Regions from separate parts of the Alteromonas sp. K632G genome, predicted to be linked through region 3. Evidence: predicted binding sites of a transcription regulator. Region 3 holds the regulator's gene; each other region holds the start of a gene.
What was found. Region 3 encodes FNR, which switches genes on or off when oxygen is low (the NO sensors DNR and NnrR bind a similar motif). Its sites were predicted from a motif close to TTGATCTAGATCAA; they were not measured.
Positions count from the first base shown of each region.

Region 1: the regulator FNR is predicted to act here: its motif matches at 3,619-3,632, upstream of J5X92_RS19925 (DnaJ C-terminal domain-containing protein).
Region 2: the regulator FNR is predicted to act here: its motif matches at 3,527-3,540, upstream of hemN (oxygen-independent coproporphyrinogen III oxidase).

Region 1 covers NZ_JAGGDM010000028.1:20,632-25,745, forward strand. The annotation lists gene J5X92_RS19900 (YaeQ family protein) at 1-137, shown strand, start outside; gene J5X92_RS19905 (glycosyltransferase family 25 protein) at 250-981, shown strand; gene J5X92_RS19910 (hypothetical protein) at 1,011-1,244, opposite strand; gene J5X92_RS19915 (LysR substrate-binding domain-containing protein) at 1,379-2,299, shown strand; gene J5X92_RS19920 (chaperone modulator CbpM) at 2,307-2,603, opposite strand; gene J5X92_RS19925 (DnaJ C-terminal domain-containing protein) at 2,596-3,555, opposite strand; gene J5X92_RS19930 (hypothetical protein) at 3,760-4,068, opposite strand; gene J5X92_RS19935 (hypothetical protein) at 4,456-5,070, shown strand.
Region 2 covers NZ_JAGGDM010000003.1:232,749-237,862, forward strand. The annotation lists gene J5X92_RS05180 (TonB-dependent receptor) at 1-628, shown strand, start outside; gene J5X92_RS05185 (XdhC/CoxI family protein) at 842-1,882, opposite strand; gene J5X92_RS05190 (DsbA family oxidoreductase) at 1,879-2,517, opposite strand; gene J5X92_RS05195 (SGNH/GDSL hydrolase family protein) at 2,605-3,327, opposite strand; gene hemN (oxygen-independent coproporphyrinogen III oxidase) at 3,657-5,024, shown strand.
Region 3 covers NZ_JAGGDM010000007.1:52,378-57,491, reverse strand. The annotation lists gene J5X92_RS08530 (heavy metal translocating P-type ATPase) at 1-694, shown strand, start outside; gene ccoS (cbb3-type cytochrome oxidase assembly protein CcoS) at 696-911, shown strand; gene J5X92_RS08520 (sulfite exporter TauE/SafE family protein) at 898-1,557, shown strand; gene fnr (fumarate/nitrate reduction transcriptional regulator Fnr) at 1,608-2,348, shown strand; gene uspE (universal stress protein UspE) at 2,446-3,369, shown strand; gene ttcA (tRNA 2-thiocytidine(32) synthetase TtcA) at 3,550-4,491, shown strand; gene J5X92_RS08500 (patatin-like phospholipase family protein) at 4,492-5,114, shown strand, end outside.

The DNA of each region.
Region 1 (5,114 bases), on a different contig from region 3:
TTTCTACCTCGTTAGCTAATGCCGTAGACCGTTCAATGCAAATGCAAGTAACGGTGCAAGATGGCCAAATTTGGCTAACTATCGAAAGCGCTGGCAAGAGCGAATGTATAGAAGTGGAAATTGAAAAGCATTTGTAATTTTTCTAACGGTGCCGAATAGATAGCCGTTAGATGCTGTTCTGGCCGACATAATGTTGCAATAAATACCTAATAACATGATTGGTTATGATTCTTCTATATATATATCCAAGTGAAAATACTACTAATTAACTTGCCGGAGTCCATCGACCGACTCAACTTGTTTACGCAGAGCGCAAAACACTATTCAGCTGAATTTTCAGTCATAACGGCAATTAAAGGCTCGTCAGATAATGTTATGCACCAAGGATATTCAAAGCGTGCTAACAAGCTAAATTACTATAAAAAATTAACCTTAGGGGAAATCGGCTGCTTTCTTAGCCACAGAAAAGCCTGGTCTTTTATTGTCGAGCACAAGCTAGCGTTCGCCGTAGTACTAGAAGACGATGTGATGTTCGAGCATAGCTTTCAACAACTAGATAAAGTAATAGATAAAATCAACGAGCCTTGGGACTACATAAACCTTAACGAAGTGCATGAGAAACGTTCTGCGACAACCGTCTTCATGTCTGAAGGTGTTTCTGTGGTCAAATATAATAAATTACCTATTGGCGCTTCTGCACAAGTCATTTCCTATAGTGGCGCTGAAAAGTTGCTAAAATATACAGAATCTTTTTCTAGGCCCTTGGACGTTGAACTTCAATGGTTAGCAGTAGATAAAATAAAAGCTTTAGGTATTAAGCCTTACCCGTTTAAAACAAGAAAGCTACATAGCGACATTGACCAATTTGGTAGAAGAAATAGTGTAAGTGGGAACCCTGTTGTGAAAGTTTTTAATCTAATAAAATTCCAGGCTCACCTTTTTAAACATTTCTGCCTCAATTTTTGGTTTTTAAATCATTGAGAAAAGCCTAAACACTCTCTTAAATACCCTCACTTAAATGCACTCCACTTTGATAAGCACAACTTATCTCCCATTTCTGACAACATACTTTTTTTAGTACCACTTCCATTGTTTTCTTCTGACATTTCTTTATTAGCCATTATAGGCTGTTCACCCACGATTGAACGTGTGCTGCCAGCGCGAGAATTACCAATCACAAATTTAGTCATGTTGATTTTTATCGCGCTAAAGCATGCGCCAAACCTGCTCGTTTTCATGTTCATTTCGCCAATCCCTTTTCGACATAATTTCGTAAGTTTTTCCTCATTCGGTAACGTAAGTGTCGCGATTAACCCTTTACTTCACCAACGATAAAAACTAACTTAAGAGATAAGCTGAACTTATATAATAATGATCAATGGACAAACGATTACGATGGCTGAATAACCTGCTTTGTTTTGAAGTAGCCGCCCGGCATCAAAGCTACAGCAAGGCGGCAGAAGAGTTGTATATTTCACAAGCCGCGGTAAGCCAACAAATGCGGCAGCTAGAGTCTAATTTAGGCGTTAGCCTGTTTCGGCGGCAGTCGAGAAAAATGCTATTAACTGGGCCGGGCAGAACGCTTTATGCATCCTGTGAGAAGGGCTTTAGTGAAATCGTAAGTGGTTTGAATCAAGTACATGAAGAGCCCTTGGAAGGCAGTTTAACCGTTACCTCCACTCAGGCTTTTTGTGCATTGTGGCTTATGCCCAACTTATTCGAGTTTTTTAATCAGTACCCCACCATAAATATTAATATTCAAGCATCTAATCGCATTGAAAGCTTACATAAAGGTGATATTGATATCGCCATTCGCTTCTCAACCTCTAGCACAGCGGCCAAGGATGACAGCCTTATTGTACAAAGGTTCGGTGAAAATGGCGTAGTGCCCGCCTGCTCCCCTGAGTTTCAAACTCAAATGCAGCTGCATAGCGTTAAAGACATGTTGGGGGCACGCCTACTCGCACTTGCAGGAGAAGAGAAAGCAAGTTGGGAAGCATACTTTGAACACAGCAAAATTAATCTTTCAAATAAGATACTAAGAAAGACGGTGGTATCTTCGAGCGATCTTGCCGTTAGCGCAGCACTGGCAGGCCAGGGTGTTATGTTAGCTTCTGATGTTATGATTGGTCAGTATTTGAAATCAGGGCAATTGGTGGTACCCATTGATATTCCCCATCCAGTGCGCTGGAAATCTCATTTTGTATATCTAAAGAACTCACCAAAACAACAACGCATAGCGCATTTCTGTGAGTGGCTTACAGAAAAAATGGCAAACCATGAAGCACTACAAACGTAAAAACAGGTTAAAACCGCGTTAGCCGACGGTGAAGATATTCATTTTCTTCCGTCAGCTTTTCTTTTTGTTTCAGTAACTCAACAATCATCGCTACCGCTACCCAATCCAACTCTAATTGAGAATATAGCGTTATGGCTTTTTTGACCCAACGAACACTGCTGGTATCGAACATCCAGTCGTTCTTATCGTCGCCAGAAACAGGTTCAGCTATCCCGTAATCAATAACTTCAACTATCAATTCTTGGTTTAACCGTTCAACTTGGCAAAGTTCTTCGAATGATATTACTAGCAGCGTATCAACCATTTTCTTTACTCCATTGTGAGCGAGGGTCGTCGTGTTTTAATTCCGCTAGTTGTTGCCATAATACGTTGTCTTCATCACTGGATGTGTTTGGTATAACGATTTTTAAAACTGCAATCATATCGCCAACGCCGGTTTTCATTTTAAGCCCTTTACCCTTAACCCGTAATTTTTGGCCTGTTTGACTATTTGGCTTGATATTTAAACTAATTTTGCCGGTCAACGTTGGCACTTCAACCTTGCATCCCAGTGCTGCTTCCCACGGTAAAACAGGTACAGTTAGAACAAGGTTATGCCCTTCAACATCAAACAATGGGTGCGGTACTAAACGTATGTGTAAATAGAGATCGCCATCTCTACCTTGCCCCTGCCCTTTGCCACCCTGGCCTTTAAGCCTAATCCGCTCTGAGTCAACCACGCCGACTGGTATTTTAACTTTAAGGGTTTTATTGACGTGTTTTATCTGGCCGTTTTCTAGTGATGGTACCGAAAACTGAATTGTTTTTGGCGCTTCTGAAAACAAATCTTCAAGGAATACTGGCACTTCAATCTCAGCATCTTGGCCGTGATTGCTAAACCCTGAAAAATCATCTGCTTGATGACTACGCGGCCCCTGATTAAAACCACCGCCAAATACGGAATTAAAAAAGTCTGAAAAGTCCCCGCCAGTGTGAGCACCATTGAAATCATTATTGCTCTGCCAGCCTGGTGGCGGTTGAAAATTATCGTGTGAAGTAGCACCATATTTTTTCAATTCGTCATATTCAGCTCTGCGCTGCGGATCTTTAAGCACCTCATAAGCTTCAACTAATTCTTTAAATTCTTCATCGGAATTACTGTCAGGCTGCATATCTGGGTGCAGCTTTAGGGCAAGCTTACGATAGGCTTTTTTTATTTCCTTTAAATCAGCATCTTCTTTAACACCAAGGATCTGATAATAATCTTTAAATTCCATTCAATGATGCTCAGCGTAGTGACTATAAAGTACTTAATATAGCGGATGCCGATAAAGTATCGTTTGATATTGATCAAATATCGTCAGGACTGCAAAAAACGGGGAAGGTTATGATTAACGTTGTATAGGAAGTTTGGCTTCAATTTAGGCTAAAAATGAAGGGGGCTAATGCAATGTGACCCGCACAAAAAACGCAAACCTGATTTAATCATCAGGCCCTTCTACAGTAAAGACCAGGTGTCTTCGCATATCTTTTAGAATAACCCCTTTTTTCACCATGGCGGCGCTTAATCGCTTTCGCCATTTTAATAATTCCGGTTCCGCGGCGGCTAAGGATTGTTCATCTTCAAACTGAAAGCGCAGTAATAAAGAACTTGGGAACATCTCGTATTTCATATCAAACCAGCACTGCACCATGCCAGGAATTTCAGCGCGCCCTTGCTCTTCAAGCATGTTCGCGACATCAAGGACAAGTGCTTGTTGTTTAATTTGCACTTTAGAAAGTTTTTTCATCGATAGGGTCCATCTTAGGGGCTAACGTTCGCAGACGCTAAACTTAAACGAAAACCTAGATAAATACCAAGAAAGCAGAGCTAATCAACAAAAAACTTAAAGCAAAAAGTTCACTATAGAATAGTTTTAACACGCCTTTTAGTTGCGCAAACAATAGCTAAACCCAATATCTTACAAACTCACCGAAACAACCTAACCAACTGAATTAAATACACTTACCCATCCCGTAAGTCTCACTTCATGACGTATTTTTAAACCGTTAAGTTTCCGTAAGTTCTTTTTCGTAGGATCCGGCAATACTCACTCCAACACCAATCGCTCTATAGATGCAGATTGCTGTCGCTTCACGATGGATTGGTAATTTCCCCCCTACTTTAAGGAATGAACATGAAACAGTTAATGCTAGGTTGTTGTGCAATGATCTTGGTGTTTCCTGCTTGGGTAAGCGCAGTTACACAAACAGACAATCACTATGCTGCCAATAAAAGCAATGGCTATATTGCCTACATGAGTGAACCAGAAACCCTGGTTATCGAGCAGGGAAACAGCACTTTGAAACGTGAAGTTCACCTGCCCCGAGTTCATCAAGCCGCTGAGTTTAGTTGGTCGAATGACAATCGCTACCTAACCTTTACTACCCATAAGCAGCACCTGTGGCTATATGATTTACACCTTGCCACGCTTCGGCTTATTGAGTCGATGCCAAGCACAGCACCTGAAAGCAAATACTCACCCCAATGGTCAAACGCAGGAAATTGGTTGCTATTTATTTCGCACAACCAAACGGAAGCTCGCCCTCGCGTTTACTCCCCATTACGTAAGCACAGCTATGCCTTGCCCATGTCAGCCGATGATTTCAGTCATATTGCGTGGGCCAATCACAGTAACGAAATAACCTTATTGGATTTCGTTGGGAAGCGTGAACGCCTTGCCTCTTTTAAGTTATTTGGCATCACCCTGACCGCCACTGATGCTCGCAGTTTAATGGCCTTAAAAAATTAACCTAGGCCCTAAATCTAATATCGAAAAATTGATAGAAAAGGAAA
Region 2 (5,114 bases), on a different contig from region 3:
GGCGCATTATTCAACCATTAAAGACTTTCAAGCCACTACTTTCACGGGTACGGGATTTAACTTGCAAAACGCAGGCGACATTCATGTGAAAGGGTTGGAGCTTGAAACCACTTGGTTAATGAGTGCAAACACCGAGCTTCAGATCAATGCTTCACGAACGTTAGCCAATTTTGATACCTTCAAACAAGGCACATGTTGGGTAGCCTATTCATGGCATACGGGCATTGACGATCCGGGCCGAGCGTCACCTACCGACCCGTATTGTGCACGAGACGGTGACAGGGTGGGCTTTGAGCCTCAAAACAGCTTTTCGGTTATGCTAAACCATCATTTTTTAGTGGCAAGTTACGACGCCACAATAAGCGCAGATTATCAGTATACAGGGGATGTATATTTGGATGATTCCAACGACCCCTATAAACAGTCTGGTTCATACGAGATTATTAATGCACGACTTGCACTTCATCTTGATGAATGGGACAGCGAACTTATTGTATGGGCTAGAAACCTTTTAGATCAAGAGTATATCGCCAGAAGCGGTTTCGATGTGCCAGTGCAAGAAGGAAAAATTATGGCCTACGCAGGCGCACCTCGATCCTATGGTGTATCGGTAAGAAAGCGTTTTTAACTATTGCGTTTTTTTAAAACAAAAGCGATGTAACCTTAAATAAAAAGCCCCATTTATTCATCTATTTTGGGGCTATTTATCTACTTCGTGTCTACTTCGTGGCAGTTATGGACGCAGTTAAGGCGGCTTTTATGGGGCTTGCACAGGGCTTTTTATGAGGCCATGTATAAGACTGTTAAGGAGCGGTGTATATAAACTGCGTATTGCACATAACTACTTTAATGTCGGTAATTTGTTTGCCAGTACTGCATGGCACTGAGCAATAATCGACAACGCGATACTTTCTGGCAAGTCGCCGCCGATATCAAACCCCGCAGGGCTGGCGAAGAAGCCTTGAAAATCACTTTCTTTAATCCCAGCTAACGCGAACATTTCATCTTTACGGTGAATAGGTCCTAACATGGCCACGTACTTCAGCGGGTACCGAGATAACATTGCTAAGGCATTACTGTCTATTTGTCGGTGATGAGACATCAACACCGCTGCATCGATATTGTGTTCTGCCACATGCAAATTCAGTGCTTCGGCTTCTGTCGACTCGACAATAAAGTTAGCATCACCGAAGTGCTCTACCCTTGCCTGTGCTGGCCTAGGATCCCATACGCTCACCGACCACCCTTGCTGCACTGCCATCTTCACCACAAAAGTGGCATCGTATCCACCGCCAACGATAAGTAGGTGTGGAGGCGGTTCACAAGGTACTGTTAGAAAGCACTTACCGTTTTGGGTATCAAGTAAAGCGGCCGTTTTTTTAGCTTCAGGCTTCACACGAGTGGTGTTGTCAGCCTGTTCGCTGTTACTCGCTTGCTGGTTGTCGCAAACGCTAACAGAGGAGGAAAGTTCGCCATTAACTTCTTGCTTCCATAAACAAGGTTGCCCGCTCACCAAATATGAATACACAGTATGTAACTGTAAATAGTGATTATCACTAGTTACAGGTAACAGCGCTAAATGTACAACCCCGCCGCAGCCTACACCTAGTTTAAAGGCAATGTCTTCTTCATCGTTATCATCATAAACTGCTGTACGATGCTTACCATCTTGCATTACCCGCTGGGCTTGTTTGTTAATGTCTGATTCAAGGCAGCCACCACTTAACACACCTAGTTGATGCCCAGCATTGCTGAACAACATGACAGCCCCCGCTTTCCTGTAACAAGAGCCTTCCGTCTTATATATAAGCCCCAGCACCCACTGGTGGGCATCCTTTATCGGATGCCACTGGGCTAAAAGGTATATTAGCTGATTACTCATTGCTCAGTAGATGCCTGAACAATAAATTGCGCTAAAGTGTCTGGGTCTTGTGCGCCTGCGACACCGCTATTGCCAATCACAAAAGTAGGTACACTTTGAATACCACGTTGCAACCATAAGTTCTCGTGCTCTCGAACCACATCTGCATAAGTTTGATTGGCAAGAAGTTCACTTACCTCTTGCTCGTTTAGCCCCACAGACACCGCTTCGTTGACTAACACGTCTATATCATTCACGTTTCTTCTTTCACTGAAATAGGCGGCAAATAAGCGTAATTTTAGCGCTTCTTGCTTACCGTTTTCCCCTGCATAGTGCAGTACTTGGTGTGCATTGAAGGTATTCGCCATACGCATGCCGTCGAAGTAATCAAACTTAAAACCAACCGATGCACCTGCATCAATAAGTTGTTTTCGGTTTTGATCACTTTGTGCTGGTGTAAGCCCGTATTTTTCCATTATATGTTCACGAACATCTTGCCCTTCTTGCGGCATGTTCGGGTTAAGTTCAAACGGGTGAAATTGAATAGTTACTTCTATATCGTCTAATTGCGCGATGGCTTTTTGTAGACGTTCGTAACCAATAATGCACCAAGGGCAAACTACGTCTGACACCATATCTATCGTTACTTTTTTCATTGCACCTCCAGCGCGAAGCCATAAATATTGTTGGTTTTTAAACACCTACTAAATGAATAATGTATTGTAGGGGTGATCCTTTCAGCTTCAACCAACATTGCTATTTTTACCGACCAATTCATCAAGTTCTTCGTTCACTAACTTCACAACAGCGTTAGACCACAATTGATAGCCTGCAACTTGCGGATGAAAGCCATCTTCAGCCATGTATTTGAGCGTGTTGTCTGATTGATCATTACCTATTGGGTTTAAGGTTAGTGTGAGTACGTTAACCTCATGATATTTGTTCACCAGCTTAAGCAAGGCGGTATTGAGGTACTTCGCTCTTTGCCCTAACACCCAACGTAACGGTTGGGGTAGCGCGGGAAATTCGTGCATAGGAGGCAGTGCGGTAAATACCACCAACCTGCACTGGTATCGCGCTTTTAGTATTTCGATTATTTGCGTGACATTACTACGCCACCGGCGCCAGGACGTAAAACCTGTTACATCATTTACCCCTATTGAAATAACCGCCACGTCGAACGATCTGCATTGAAGAGGCGTGTCGAAACTATGGGTAGAAGTGATTGTTGATAGGGACGTTGAATTAGCATAATACGTAGGATCAAGGTTGGGTTTAGCCCGCTGCAACATGGATAACAAATCCGTACTGTTAACCCCTGTCTTGGCCTTTAACTCCCAATTAACGCAAAAGTTTTCCGACAAACTGTTAATTAACCAGCCAGACAGTGCTTGTTCTTGAGTAGATACTCCCACGCCAGCGGCAGCGGAATCTCCTGCAATAAGCAACGCCAAGGGAGCCTTCATTTTCTGACAGCTTACCGGAACGCCGCTATGTGCATCGCCTTTAAGATGCACCTTGTTGGGGACATTGCTAGCGCACTGGCAACAACCCACTCTTTTACCGGTAGGTTCCGGTAATTTGAGCGTTTTTTTCCTTACTAGCAGGCCTTGTACTAGTAAAATTGGAAAAGTGACTATAATGAGTATGTTTAAGAGCAAAACCTTGAACGAGATCAATAAACACCTTACTAGTTTGCATTATTATCAATGATGAAATGGGTTTACCACGAAAGAAAGACCCTCTGTATAAGTGTCTTTCGCTACTTTACTAGCAAACTAAGCAGAAAATAACTATGAATTCGCCAATTGATCGCGCCACAAGTACAATTACAAAATATGCACAACAGGCGCCACGTTACACTTCTTACCCTACTGCGCTTAAATTCGAGTCGGTGAACGACGGGTTATTAGAGAGCGCGTCTGAAAACTGCGGCGCCGATACCATAAGCTTATATATTCACATCCCTTTCTGCGAACAGCTTTGCTATTACTGTGGCTGCAATAAAATAGTAACTCGCCACAACGAAAAAGCCGACCATTACCTTAGCTATATTGAAAAAGAGATGGTAGCGAAAAAATCGCTTTATAAAGATAAAAAAGTAGTCGCGCTTCATTTAGGTGGAGGATCTCCCAGTTTTCTTTCAGCAATACAACATACTTATTTAATGTATTTGATTAAGAAACACTTTCTTATTTCAAGCGAAGCAGAGTTTTCGATTGAGTTAGATCCTAGAAATGTGACCTGTGAATACCTAGAAGATTTAAATGAGTTAGGTTACACCCGCGTTAGCTTTGGTGTACAAGATATAAATGTAGATGTTCAGCAGTCTATCAATCGGGTTCAAAGTACGGCGCACATTGCCAGTTTAGTGTTTGATGCAAAAAACATAGGGTATACCTCGGTTAATCTAGACATAATTTATGGTTTGCCCAAACAAACTATGGAGAAGTTTCGCACCACGGTAGTAGCAGTAAAAGCCATGTCACCGGACAGAATCTCTCTTTTTAGTTATGCCCACTTACCCGACAGATTTGCCGCCCAACGCAAAATACCGCTAGATACTCTACCCACCCCGGATGAAAAAGCGGCAATGCACCAAATGGCAGTAGAAAGTTTTTCTAAAACAGGCTTTGAAATGATTGGTTTAGATCACTTTGCGAAGCCCAGCGATACCCTAGCCATGGCTAAGCATAACCATGTATTACACCGAAATTTTCAAGGCTACACCACGCATAAAAACAGTGATTTACTTGGTTTGGGCGTATCTGCCATTAGTACAATTGGCAATGCATATGGCCAGAATCCTAAGCAACTCAAAGACTATTACAACCGGTTGGACAACGACATTCCGCTAACCGCTAACGGCATTGCGTTAAGCCTAGACGATCGCATCCGCCGAGACGTGATTATGTCTTTAATGTGCAATTTGTATTTAGACAAAAAAGACATTGAAGATAAATATGGCATAAAATTCAATGGCTATTTCTGTATTGAATTAACGAGCCTTAAATCCTTAGTGACCGACGGTATTATTGAGCTTAGTGACCGATATATTAATGTGCCCGATAAGTCTCGCATTTATATAAGAGCAATATGTGCAAGGTTCGATGCTTACCTAAATAAAGATCATCATATCTCTCGCTATTCAGCGGCAATTTAGACAATGGGAATATAAGGCTGGGAATTTAGACCTAGAAAACTTAGATCTAGAGAACTTAGATCTAGGAAGTTAGTACCTAGGAATAGTAAA
Region 3 (5,114 bases):
GAACGGATTTACCGTTACACCAGGTGGCGGCATTAGTGGTGAGATAGACAACGTCGTTTTTACTATGGGTTCAGCCGTATTTTGTAATTTATCAACCACCTCAAAGGTAGATATACCGGCAAATGTGTTTTTGTGTGCCGACGGTGTATTAATGGCCGCGTTCTGCGTAAATGATAGCTTGCGGCAAGATGCCTTAGCGACACTCACCGCACTGAATGAACATCAATTAGTGGTGCTAAGTGGCGACACACAGAAAAACGTTGATGCACTTACTGCTAGTTTACCAATCAACTTAGCAAAGGGTGGCTTATCACCGGAGCAAAAATATTCACAGGTGCATACTTTGCAAAAGCAAGGTCGCAAAGTCATGATGATGGGCGACGGTATAAACGATGCCCCTGTTCTTGCTAGCGCAGATGTGGCGGTTGCGGTAGGAAACGCCACAGATGTGGCCAAAACAGCCGCCGATGTTATTTTGCTAGGAGACAGCTTGCTATCGGTGCCAACCTTATTTTCTGTGGCGAAACAGGCAAAACGTAAAATTCAGCAAAATATTGCATGGTCAGTAGGTTACAATATTATCATTCTACCCTTTGCAGTGTCGGGGTTACTCTCTCCCTGGATGGCCGTGGTTGGCATGTCACTGAGTAGTATTATTGTGGTCACCAATTCAACGAGGTTATTAAGTAAATAATATGAGTATCATTTACGTCTTAATTCCCATCGCTATTATTATTGTTGCGCTGGCACTGGTTATCTTTTTCTGGGCGGTAAAAACCAATCAGTTTGAAGATCTTGATAGACAGGGCTACAGCATTTTGTTTGATGATGATTTATCAGGTGATGAAAAGAAGCTAGCCGAGCAGCGAAAGCAGTTACAACAACGCAAAGAAACAGATGACAGAGATTAATATATTCTCTGCTTTTTTCATTGGAATTGCTGGCGGCGTGCATTGTGTGGGTATGTGCGGTGGTATTGTTGCCGCACTACGCACAGTAACGCCAAGTAATGAACCGGCATTACCCTACACCCTTGCCTATAATTTTGGCCGTATCCTCAGCTACACATTAGCCGGCGCTATTACAGGCGCTGTCGGCCAAATGGCCACCGAGTTTGTGCCTATTGCTAAACCCGTTTTATCTTTGATTAGTGGCGTTATGCTGCTGCTATTAGCGTGTTATTTGGGAAAGTGGTGGCAAGGCTTGAATTATATTGAAGCTATGGGACGCGGCTTATTTAAAGCTATTCAGCCAATATCTAAACGATTTCTTCCATTCAAAAGCCCGGTTTATGCACTACCCTATGGTTTTATATGGGGCTGGCTACCCTGCGGGTTGGTCTATTCCACGTTAACGTGGTCATTAGCATCGGGGTCGGCCGTTGACGGCGCTGCCATCATGTTATTTTTTGGGTTAGGTACTCTGCCCACTTTGTTAGCTGCAAGCGCAGGTAGCCAGTACCTAATAGCTGGTTTTAGGCACCCCGTGGTAAGACAATGCTTTTCCGTAATAGTGGCTATTTACGCTCTCTTTTTAATTTATGCAGCAATTTCATAAACAAAAGAGTAAGATTAATATTAAGTCGACCCTATTTATAGTTTGAACCTATGAGCAAAGGAAGCCAATTCTCAATTCATTGTCAAAATTGCAGTTTCAGCCACTTGTGTTTGCCCGTTGCGCTAAACAAGACTGAGATTGAATCTTTAGATGATATTATTGAGCGAAAGAAACCCCTTCACAAGAGTGATTTGCTGGTAAAGTCGGGAGATAAATTCAACTCTCTTTACGCAGTACGCACGGGCTCTTTTAAGTCTTTCGTCACCAATTCAGATGGTGAAGAGCAGATTACAGGTTTTCACTTCCCTGGCGATATTATCGGCTTCGATGCCTTACGGGAAAATAAGCACCAAAGTTATGCTCAGGCATTAGAAACCGCCATGGTGTGCGAATTACCGTATGAAACGCTTGATGAAATGTCGGTTCAATTTCCTAAGTTAAGACATCAAATAATGAGTTTTATGAGTGCGGAAATTAAACAAGATCATGATCTCATGATGTTGCTTAATAAACGCTCAGCGGAAGAACGTCTATTGTATTTCCTCTCTCAGCTTTCTCAACGTTTCGAAGAACGTGGATTTTCAAATAAAGAATTTCACCTAACCATGACTCGAAATGAAATTGGGAACTATCTTGGTCTAACTATTGAGACCATTAGCCGCCTGTTAAGCCGTTTTCAAAAAGAAAATATTATCCAAGTGGACGGTAAACTCATCACTATTTTAGATTTTGATGAGATGTCACAACGTTTAACGTCTGTGGTTGCACCTAATATCGCCTGTAATAGCTAATCTTCAAAGCTTTTGATCTAAAACAAGTTACGTAATAGCAAATAGGTATTACACTTAAATTGTAGCAACCAAAATTCTGACTATGTTTGGAGGGGTTATGATTAAGTATGAGCGTATTTTAGCGGTTATTGAAGCCGATAGAGAAACCCAACCTGCGCTTAGCCGTGCATATGAACTTGCCAAAAAGACAGGTGCCTCTGTCACCGCCATGCTGGTGGTTTACGACTTATCTTACGATATGACAACCATGCTTAGCCCTGATGATCGTGAAGCCATGCGTGATGCGGTCACTAAAGAACATGCTGGATGGTTGAAAAAAACTTTAGACGACTTAGGTTTTTCTAAAACAGATATAGTTGTGGAATGGAACAACCGTGCCTTTGAAGCTGTGGTGCATTATGTCATCGACAACAGTATAGATTTAGTGGTAAAAGCAACTAAGCGCCATGACGATTTAGCTTCTGTTATTTTTACTCCTACAGACTGGCATCTACTTAGAAAATGTCCCTCCCCCGTATTATTGGTTAAAGATCATGAATGGCCTGAAAATGGTGAAATTATTGCCGCGGTAAATGTAGGCAGTGAAGACGACGAGCATGCCTTACTTAACGACAAAATCACGGTGATTGCTAACGATTATGCCGCGCTGCTCAGCGGTAACGTAAATTTGGTAAACAGCTACCCAGCTACGCCGCTAAATATTGCTATTGAAGTTCCTGAGTTTGACCCAGACACTTACAACAACGCGGTAAAGCATCATCACGAACTTGAGATGAACACACACAGCGAGAAGTATGCTATCGATAGTAAGCGCTGTTATGTGAAGGAAGGCCTTCCTGAAAAAGTCATTCCAAAGATAGCCCAAGATATAGACGCTGAACTTGTTATCATAGGTACGGTTGGCAGAATAGGTATTTCTGCGGCTCTCATAGGTAACACCGCAGAACATGTTATTGATGAACTTGTGTGTGATGTACTGGCAATAAAACCAGACGGCTTTATTTCGCCCCTTTCACGGTAATTCAGACAGGTTCATAAACAGCCTGTCGGCACTGTTTGCTATCTTTGCGCTATAGCTTTAAACGCTATTGTTTTTTGTTAGAAGAGAGGGCCAACAAGATTTAAAAAATCTGAACCTCGCACATTCAATTTTACTTGATTACTGTATAATGGTTTTTTTCGCAGTAACAAAGCTATTGATATGAACAGTGCAGGCACAAACCGTGCGGACGCTCCGTTAACCGCGTCTCAAAACAAACAAAAATACAGCTTTAATAAGCTACAAAAGCGACTTCGTCGAAATGTAGGCAAAGCGATTGCTGATTTCGGCATGATTGAAAACAACGATAAAGTCATGGTGTGCTTATCTGGCGGCAAAGACAGTTACGCTATGCTTGATATTCTTATGTTTTTAAAGCGCATTGCGCCAATTCATTTTGACATTATTGCGGTTAACCTTGATCAAAAGCAGCCAGGATTTCCAGAGCACGTACTTCCTGAATACCTTGAAAGTGTAGGTGTAGAGTACAAAATTGTAGAAGAAGACACCTACTCTATTGTTATGGACAAAGTGCCTGAAGGTAAAACCACGTGCTCACTTTGTTCTCGATTACGTCGCGGTATTTTATACAGCACGGCCAAAAAGCTAGGCGCCACTAAAATTGCCCTTGGCCATCATCGTGACGACATGCTAGAAACGTTCTTTTTAAACATGTTCCATGGCGGTAAGCTTAAATCAATGCCACCAAAGCTGGTTAGCGATAATGGTGAGCACATTGTCATAAGGCCCCTTGCTTATTGTACTGAAAAAGACATTCAGCGTTATTCTGATGCCGTAGAATTTCCTATTATTCCTTGCAACTTGTGCGGGTCTCAAGAAAATTTGCAGCGTCAGAACGTAAAGGCCATGCTACAAGATTGGGATCGCCGTTTCCCTGGGCGTATTGAGTCAATGTTTAGTGCGCTTCAAAATGTAGCGCCGTCACATTTGGTCGACAAGAATTTGCACGACTTTAAAGGCATCTCTACACAGAACGGGCCGGTTGAAGATGGTGATATTGGTTTCGATCCGCCCAGCTTCGAGTCACCCAGTGAGCCTACTGACGACACGGTTCACGTTATCAATTTGATGGAATCAAACTAAATGAAAATTGGTCTAGCATTAGGTGCGGGTGCCGCAAGAGGTTGGACCCACATTGGTATTATTCAAGCATTAGAAAAGCTGGGTATTAAAATTGACGTGGTGGCAGGTTGCTCTATTGGTGCCTATGTTGGTGCCGCTTACGCTAGTGGTAAGTTAGAAGGCCTAAAAGAGTGGTCTTGTTCTTTGTCAGATTGGCAGGTACTTGCTTTGATGGGCGTTGGTTTACGTAGGGGCGGTATTGCTAGCGGGCAAAAAGTGTTTGATAAACTTGCCAGCGAATTTTGTGCCCCAACCTACGAAGCAATGGAAAAACCGTTCGCCTCTGTGGCTACCGATTTGCACACAGGTCGTGAGGTAGTGTTTAGTTCCGGCGAGATTGGCAATACCATTCAAGCTTCGTGTGCTATTCCTGCCCTATTTGCCCCAGTCGCCCATGGCGATCGTTGGTTAGTAGATGGCGCGGTGGTTAATCCAGTGCCTGTTAACCTGTGTCGCCAACTTGGTGCAGACTTTGTTATTGCCGTAAACCTTAATGCTGATTTCAGGCCGCTTAGGCTTGAAAAATTACGACTCGATCACGAAGAAAACCAAAGAAAAACCGAAGACTTTTTCACTAAAAGCCA